DNA from 2 places in the Clostridium celatum genome. Region 1 is predicted to be linked to the other one. Evidence: riboswitches for the same ligand, from Rfam matches in the RefSeq annotation. Region 1 holds a riboswitch; the other holds the start of a gene.
The links. A riboswitch is a leader RNA that binds a small molecule or an ion and turns the genes downstream of it on or off. The one in region 1 is predicted to bind glycine.
Positions count from the first base shown of each region.

Region 2: linked by a shared signal. The riboswitch ahead of LPC13_RS00240 (trimeric intracellular cation channel family protein) and the one ahead of LPC13_RS01675 (alanine/glycine:cation symporter family protein) in region 1 are both predicted to bind glycine.

Region 1 covers NZ_JAJKGM010000002.1:98,488-102,685, forward strand. The annotation lists gene LPC13_RS01670 (2-isopropylmalate synthase) at 1-1,203, shown strand, start outside; glycine riboswitch at 1,272-1,346, shown strand; glycine riboswitch at 1,347-1,441, shown strand; gene LPC13_RS01675 (alanine/glycine:cation symporter family protein) at 1,678-3,084, shown strand; gene LPC13_RS01680 (glycoside hydrolase family 73 protein) at 3,335-4,090, shown strand; gene LPC13_RS01685 (acylphosphatase) at 4,146-4,198, opposite strand, start outside.
Region 2 covers NZ_JAJKGM010000001.1:57,617-61,814, forward strand. The annotation lists gene LPC13_RS00220 (MATE family efflux transporter) at 1-338, opposite strand, end outside; gene LPC13_RS00225 (NAD(P)-dependent oxidoreductase) at 473-1,324, shown strand; gene LPC13_RS00230 (hypothetical protein) at 1,446-1,817, shown strand; gene LPC13_RS00235 (hypothetical protein) at 2,070-2,234, shown strand; glycine riboswitch at 2,302-2,387, shown strand; glycine riboswitch at 2,391-2,467, shown strand; gene LPC13_RS00240 (trimeric intracellular cation channel family protein) at 2,521-3,120, shown strand; gene LPC13_RS00245 (type 1 glutamine amidotransferase family protein) at 3,373-4,198, shown strand, end outside.

The DNA.
Region 1 (4,198 bases):
GCTACATCTGATGTTCATATGAAATATAAATTAAAAATGAGTGAAGAAGAAGTGCTAAAAAGGGCAACAGAAATGGTATCATATGCTAAAACACTAGTTGATGATGTAGAGTTTTCACCAGAAGATGGGTCAAGAACAAGAAGAGAATTTCTATATAAAGTTTTAGAAAATGTTATTGATGCTGGTGCAACTGTAGTTAATATTCCTGATACAGTAGGGTATTCAACTCCAAATGAGTTTGGAAAATTAATAAAAGACATAAAAGAAAATGTACCTAATATAAGTAAGGCAAAAATAAGTGTACATTGTCATAATGATTTAGGATTAGCAGTTGCAAATTCATTAGCTGCTATTGAAAATGGGGCAGAACAAGTAGAGTGTGCAGTTAATGGATTAGGAGAAAGAGCAGGCAATGCAGCTCTTGAGGAGATTGTAATGGCTCTTAGAACAAGAAAGGATATATATAAGTGTGATACAGGGATATCTACAGAAAGAATTTATAGAGTTTCAAGTATTGTTGCACATTTATCAGGGATATCAGTACAACCTAATAAGGCAATAGTAGGAGCAAATGCTTTTGCACATGAATCAGGAATACACCAAGATGGAGTGCTAAAAAATAGAGAAACTTATGAGATAATGACGCCGGAATCGGTAGGATTTAAAACTAATAATATGGTCTTAGGAAAACACTCAGGTAGACATGCGTTTGAAGATAGGATAATAGAGCTAGGATATAATTTAACTAAGGAACAATTAAATGAAGGTTTTAAAAAGTTTAAGGATTTAGCTGATAGAAAGAAGGAAATTTCTGATAAGGATATAGAAGCAATAATAAACCAAGGAGTAGTTTCAATTGAAGATTATTATAAGGTTGAAGTATTTAATGTTTCTACAGCTAAAAACATATCAGCAACAGCTACAGTAAAAATACTTTACAACGACATTGAAAAAGTAGAAGCAGCTTGTGGTGATGGACCAGTAAGTGCCCTTTATAAGGCCATAGAAAGGTCAATTGATATTAGTCCAGTATTAGAGGATTATTCTATACAAGCTATAACATCAGGTTCAGATGCGCTTGGTGAAGTTAAAGTTAAGTTATCCTTAGATGGTAAAAAAGTATTAGGTATGGGAATAAGTACAGATGTAATAGAGGCAAGTTTAATGGCATATATGAATGCATTAAATAAATTAAGAAATTAAAAAGATAAAAATGCTTGATTTTTTTTGAAAAGCTATATTATAATACCAATATAATTTAATATGTTCGGATGAAGGTAATGGGAGAGCGATTTAGAATCCACCGAAGAAGTAAATCTTTCAGGTATTAGGACCGTTACTGGACGAGCCTCTGGAGAGACTCAGATGAGAGCACCGAAGGAGCAAGGTTTAATTTTTATAATTAAATTGAAACTCTCAGGTAAAAGGACAGGGGATAAAGTATAGTAATAAGTGAATATTATAAATTAGTAATTTAAATAAATAATTATTAACTATAACGATGATAAGTATTTATAATAAATATTAGCATTTGTAGTTGTTATTAATTATTTATTTAAATAAAGCAATATACAAGATCTATAAGAACTTTTATATTAAAAATACTAGTTATAATCCTTACTTTTATAACTAACTTTAATCTCCTCCTAGAAATTTATTTTTAAGGGGGATTTTTTTATGGAATTTTTTAAAGAAATTGAAAATGTATTAAACAGTATTAATGGAATAGTATGGGGAGCACCTTTACTAATATTACTAGTAGGAACAGGTATTTATTTTACTTTTAAACTTGGGTTACTTCAAATTACTAAATTGCCACTTGCATTAAAATATTTATTTTCTAAAGATGATGAAGCAGATGATGAAGCAGCAGAAGGTGATGTATCAAGTTTTGCTGCACTTTGCACCGCATTATCAGCAACTATAGGAACAGGAAATATAGTAGGGGTTGCAACTGCTATATCTACAGGTGGGCCAGGGGCCTTATTTTGGATGTGGATAGCTGCTTTTTTTGGAATGGCAACTAAGTATGCTGAGGGTGTACTAGCTATAAAATATAGAGAAGTAGATGAAAATGGTCAAATGTCAGGTGGACCGATGTATTATATAGAAAAGGGTGTAGGAAATAAATTTTTAGCAAAGATGTTTGCTATATTTGGGGTTGCTGTTGCGTTACTTGGGATAGGAACATTTGGACAAGTAAAATCTATTTCATCAGCAGCTAAGATAAGTTTTAATATTCCAGTAGTAGTTACTGCAATAATTGTTACAGCGTTAGTTACGTTAGTTACTTTAGGAGGAATAAAAAGAATTTCATCAGTTGCAGAAAAAATAGTTCCTAGCATGGCAATATTATATATATTAGGAGCACTAATGGTTTTAATATTTAACTATAAAGCTATTCCAAATGCTATTAATTTAATTATAACTAGTGCATTTAATCCTAAGTCAGCTCTTGGAGGAACAGCAGGAATAACAGTTGCAATAGCAATTCAAAGAGGTGTTGGCAGAGGTGTTTTTTCAAATGAAGCAGGGCTTGGAAGTGCACCTATTGCATCAGCAGCAGCTAAGACAAAATCTCCAGTTAAGCAAGGGTTGATTTCTATGACAGGTACATTTATAGATACAATAATAATATGTACAATGACAGGACTTGCAATTATATTAACAGGAAGTTTTAATAGTGGGTTAGAAGGTGCAGAAATAACTACCTTAGCATTCCAAAGTGGATTGCCATTTGCTGTATTAGGAAAGTATGTGGTTAATATAGGATTAATATTTTTTGCATTCACAACTATAATAGGGTGGAATTATTATGGAGAGAGATGTATTGAATATTTAACTGGAGTAAAAGGAATAAAATTATATAAAATTGTATTTATAGCTTTTGTTGGTATAGGGCCATTTTTATCACTTGATTTAGTTTTTATAATAGCTGATATTGTTAATGGGTTAATGGCATTACCCAATTTAGTTGGATTAATAGCATTGAGACATGTTGTTATAAATGAAACTAATGAGTATTTTAAGAAAATTAAAAATGAAAGCAAAGATGAAAAAAGTAGTAAATTACAAATAAATTAAAAATAAGTATGCCTCAAAATTATAATTTACCAATTAGTCTTGAAGCTTTCCAAATAAAAAGCACACAGTAAGATTAAATGTTCTTATGGTGTGCTTTTATAATATTTGTTAATATAATTTATTTTTCACAAAGTACTAGCTATTTAGAGTCGGCTCCATTTTTTTATAATGATGAGAATATTATATTCTTGAAAAATATATATTTAATTATGAAAAGTTATTTAAATAAATTTTTATTGGGAGGGGACTATTGAAAGGAAATTTAATTTACAATGGAGTAGATAATTATAAAGCAATAGATAAGAGGGGAAATATAATAAATACAGTAATTATATTAAGTTTAGTTATTGTATTGATAATAAGTAGTGGTAATCTTTTGAAAAGATTAGTATTTACAAATAATATAGATGCTGGATACAATAATGAGGACTTACGATTAAGTGAAAATAATGAAAGTAATAAAAGTAATGAAAGCAATATAGAGGATAATACTGAAAAACAAGTATATGTAAATTCTTATTTAAATGAGGAAGAAAATAGCTTTATAAATTTAATATTAGATGGAGCAATAGAAAATTATAAAGAGTATAAAATTTTACCATCAATAACAATAGGGCAAGCTATATTAGAGTCTGGATGGGGAAAATCAGAATTGGCAGTAAGTCACAATAATTTATTTGGAATAAAAGCAGATTCAAGATGGGATGGTGCAGTAGCTGCTATAAATTCTAAAGAAAACTATAATGATAGTTATATATCAAACTTTAGAAAATATGATTCTATTGAGGAATCAATAGAGGATCATGGAAGGTTTTTATTTGATAGTGATAGATATAGAGATAATGGATTATTTGAAGGGAAGACTTATATAGAGCAAGCACAAGCTTTAGAAGATGCAGGATATAGTACAGCAAAAGATGAAAGTGGAGTGCCAATATATGCCGATAAATTAATAGCAATTATTGAGAAATATCACCTGATGGATTATGACAAACAAATTGTTTAATTATTTTCAGAATGATATCATAAATTTTTTGGCACCACAATTGTTTAAAATAATTTTAGTAGCGTTCTGTAAAAGTACGTTCATTTTGGATAATAGGGATTTTCTTTT
Region 2 (4,198 bases), on a different contig from region 1:
ATTATAGTAAATATTACAGAAGTTAATAGAGAAATTGCAAATAATTGAGCAGAATATTTTTTACCTTCTTTTGCTTTATTAGCACCAATTAATATAGATAAAAGAGCAGTTCCAGCAATAGAAATTCCTGAACCTATTGAAATAAATAGAAAATCAACAGGCCATACAAAAGATGTAGCTGCAAATTCAACAGAACCAATCATACTAACCCAAAATCCATCTGCCATATTATAAAGACATTGAATTATATTATTAGCCATAATTGGAATAGCAAGTGTAACTAATACTTTATAAATGTTTCCCTTTAAAATAAGATTTTTTCTTCTTTGTAAATCCATAAAATAAGCCCCCTTTAGTATACAATATTTCTATTATATAACATTAATGAAATAAAGTGTATAAAATGAGTGGCGGATAGTGGAAAAAATATCATAAGTATATTATAATTAGAAAAAAATATGGAGGTATAGATATGAATATAGCTTGGATTGGAACTGGGGTTATGGGAAGTTCTATGGCAATAAATTTAAAGAAGAGTGGACATAATGTATCTGTATATAGTAGAACACTTTCAAAGTGTGAACCTTTAAGGGAATACGGTATTGAAGTTAAAGACAGTATTAAAGAATGTGTTAAGGATGCAGATGCAGTATTTACTATTGTTGGCTATCCAAAGGATGTAGAAGAGGTTTATTTAGGGAAAGAAGGAATATTTGAATATGCAAGAGAAGGTGCATATTTAGTAGATATGACAACATCATCACCACTTTTAGCAAAGAAATTATATGAAAAGGGAAATAAATTTCATATTTTAGATGCGCCAGTTTCAGGCGGAGATATTGGAGCAAAGAATGCTACTTTATCTATTATGGTGGGTGGAAACAAAGAGGATTTTGAATATATGTATAATGTATTTGAATGCATGGGAAAAAATATAATTTATCTTGGAGAAGCAGGTAGTGGACAAAACTGTAAAGCTTCTAATCAAGTAGCCATAGCAGGAACTATAGCTGCAGTAGCAGAATCTATAATTTATGCTAAAAAGTCAGGACTTGATCCTAAAACAGTTTTAGATGCTATATCAAAAGGTGCAGCTGGTAGCTGGCAACTACAAAATAATGGTTATAAAATGATAGAAAAAGATTATGAACCAGGATTTTTTAATAAGCATTTTATAAAAGATATGAAAATAGCTAAAGAGGTAATGGATGAAAAAGGTGAAAGCCTTCCTGTACTTAATAAAGTATTAGAAATGTATGAAGAATTAGCTAAGAAAAATTTTGAAGATAAAGGTACTCAAAGTATTATAGAGGAATATCTATAAAGAAGTAAACTAACTTAAATATAGGCTATTAAAAGCAAGTAAATATTAAGATAAATTTAATCACTTTGTAACATAATTGACAAATTTATGTTCTATAATGTATACATAGAGGTGATTAATTATGGGGAAAAATTTAAAATTTGTAAATGAAAAGCATGAGAAAAATTATATAAGTTTAATTAATAAATTTGTTAGTAAAATAAATAAGGATATTGATGTAGTATTAAAATTAATTAGTATTGATGAAGTTTATAATATTGCAAAGGAATATATAAAAGGAACAACTATAGAGTTTAAAGAATTATTAAATGATTCAAGAATGACAAACACAGCATTATTTATAGGAGAGCTAGCATATAGCTTTTTAATTAAGAAGTTTGCAGTAAAATCCATATCAAGTACAAGAAATTTAGATACGGATACAAGAAATTTTATTATTAACTTATTAGATTCATATGCAACCCTCGATAAGCAGAAAATTAGTTGTGCATAAATCATAAGTTTTGAAATGTAAATAATTTAATAATGCTGTTTAAGTAATGTTAGTAATGGCAAATGAAAGATTAAATTTTCTTAGAAAATATAAATCTTCATTTGCCATATTTATTTGAAATAAAATTATTGCTTTATAGGTTTTTATTATTGATTTCAGCAGATAATAAAGTTTAAAAGTAGTTGAATACATTAGTCAAATTAATTTACAAACTGATAAAGTATTTTAATTAAAGATAAGGAGAGATAAAAAATGAAAAAGTGTATGTATTGCAAAAAAGAGTTAAATAAGGATTATGTAGATAATAAAATAGGAGTATTTTGCTCAGAAGAACATTATGATAAATATTTAAGTGAGCTTAGTGTTGAAGAATATATAGAGTTACAAACTTCTATATGTGTATGTAGTGATGAATAGTTAAGTAAATTTTATATAAAAATATTGAATTGATAAAAAGATTTTATTATAATTTAAAGGTATTTCGTTGATAAATTTGGGAGATACTGTTTTAATTCAGAGCCGAAGGGGAAAGTGCGGCAAACTCTCAGGCAAAAGGACCAAATTTTGAGAAAACTCTGGAAAGCTCATATAAGACACCGACGAAGCAATCTTAAATGTAGTAAGAGAATCTTTCAGGTAAAAAGACAGAGGCGCAATTATTTTAATAATTAGTCTTAATCTATATTTTTAAGGGGGATTTTAGTTGGACTACATTGCTATTTTAGAGTATATTGGTGTTTTTGCTTTTGCAGTATCAGGAGCTATTGTTGCTATAGAAGAAGAGTTCGATATTTTTGGAATATATATAATAGCTATAATTACAGCAATGGGTGGAGGAGTATTAAGAGATATAGTTACTAATGTTGGTATACCGGTATTTTTTACTAGCTATAAAACTATACCATTTATTATAGCAGGAGCATTACTTGCTATAATATTAAAAGGAAAAGTTAAGTATAAAAATTTATTTATGTTTATTGATGCATTAGGATTAGCTGCATTTTTTGTATCAGCAGCAAGTAAGGCAATAGAAAGTAATTATAATTTTATGGTTTTTTCATTTGTAGCTGGAATAACTGGAGTTGGTGGTGGAGTACTTAGAGATATTATAACTAATAGAAAACCACAAATATTTAAAAATGATATTTATTGTGTTGCAGGAGTTATAGGTGTAACTATATTATGGTTTATTTATCCAGTGGTAGGATTGGAAACAGCTCAATTCATATCTTTAATAATTATAATAGCTATTAGGGTAATAAGCTATCATAAGGAAATTAACCTACCGGTTATAAGTGCATAAATTTAAAAAAAGACTAATATTAAAATAGGATAAAAGCAATTATATAAATAATAAAATAAATTTATTTGTTAAAGTTGGACAAAAAGTGATTATGTAACTTAATTAAATGTTATATAATCACTTTTTGTTTTTTTTTATTGTAAGAAAATTTTAAGAAAATCTTAAAGGAAAAAATAAGAAGATAAAGGAAAAATGGGGTAAAATATAATATGAAGTATATAAATAACAAATAGTGTGAAATGGGGGAGCTTAATGAAAAAAGGAAAAAGTAAAAAAATATTTAGCTATATATTACTAATTTTTATTTTTAACTTAATAATGCCTAATATACAGGTTAGTGCAAATGAAAAGAATAGTAATTATAAAGTAACTATAGATTATGGAATTGATGGTAAATATAGAGCTCAAAAGTATATGCCTATAGGTATTAATGTAGAGAATTTATCAGAAGATTTTAATGGAGAAATTGAGGTAAGAGTAGCTAGTGATTCACAAGGTGGATATGATGCATATGCTAAAGAAGTAAATGCTAAAGCAGGCGAAAATATAAATGTATCAATTCCAGTAAAGTTTATTGAAAATTCAACTAAAGGAACTATATGTTTAATTAATAATAATAAAGTAGTTTATGAAAAAGAATTATTACTTTTTTCAGGGCGAATTAATGATGCAAATGTTTTTACAGGGCTATTAACTGATGATGCAACAGCATTAGGTTATTTAGGAGAAATATCCTTTAATACCTCTTATTCAACAGCTGGAAAAATTAATACTGTTAATTTAAATTCAGATATTATAGGAAATAATTATTTAAATATTGATGGTTTAGATTTAATAATAGTAAATAATTATAATATGGCAAATTTAAAAAAAGAACAATATGATGCTTTAAATACTTGGGTAAATAATGGAGGAACATTATTAATATCAGCAGGAGCTAATGAGAGTAAGACTATAAATAATATAGACAAAAGCTTTTTAAATATTTCTTCAAATGGAACTAATGAGAAGAATGTAAAGTTAATAAATGAAAGTTTAAATTTAATATTATCATCATTGAATATAGATGATGCAAATG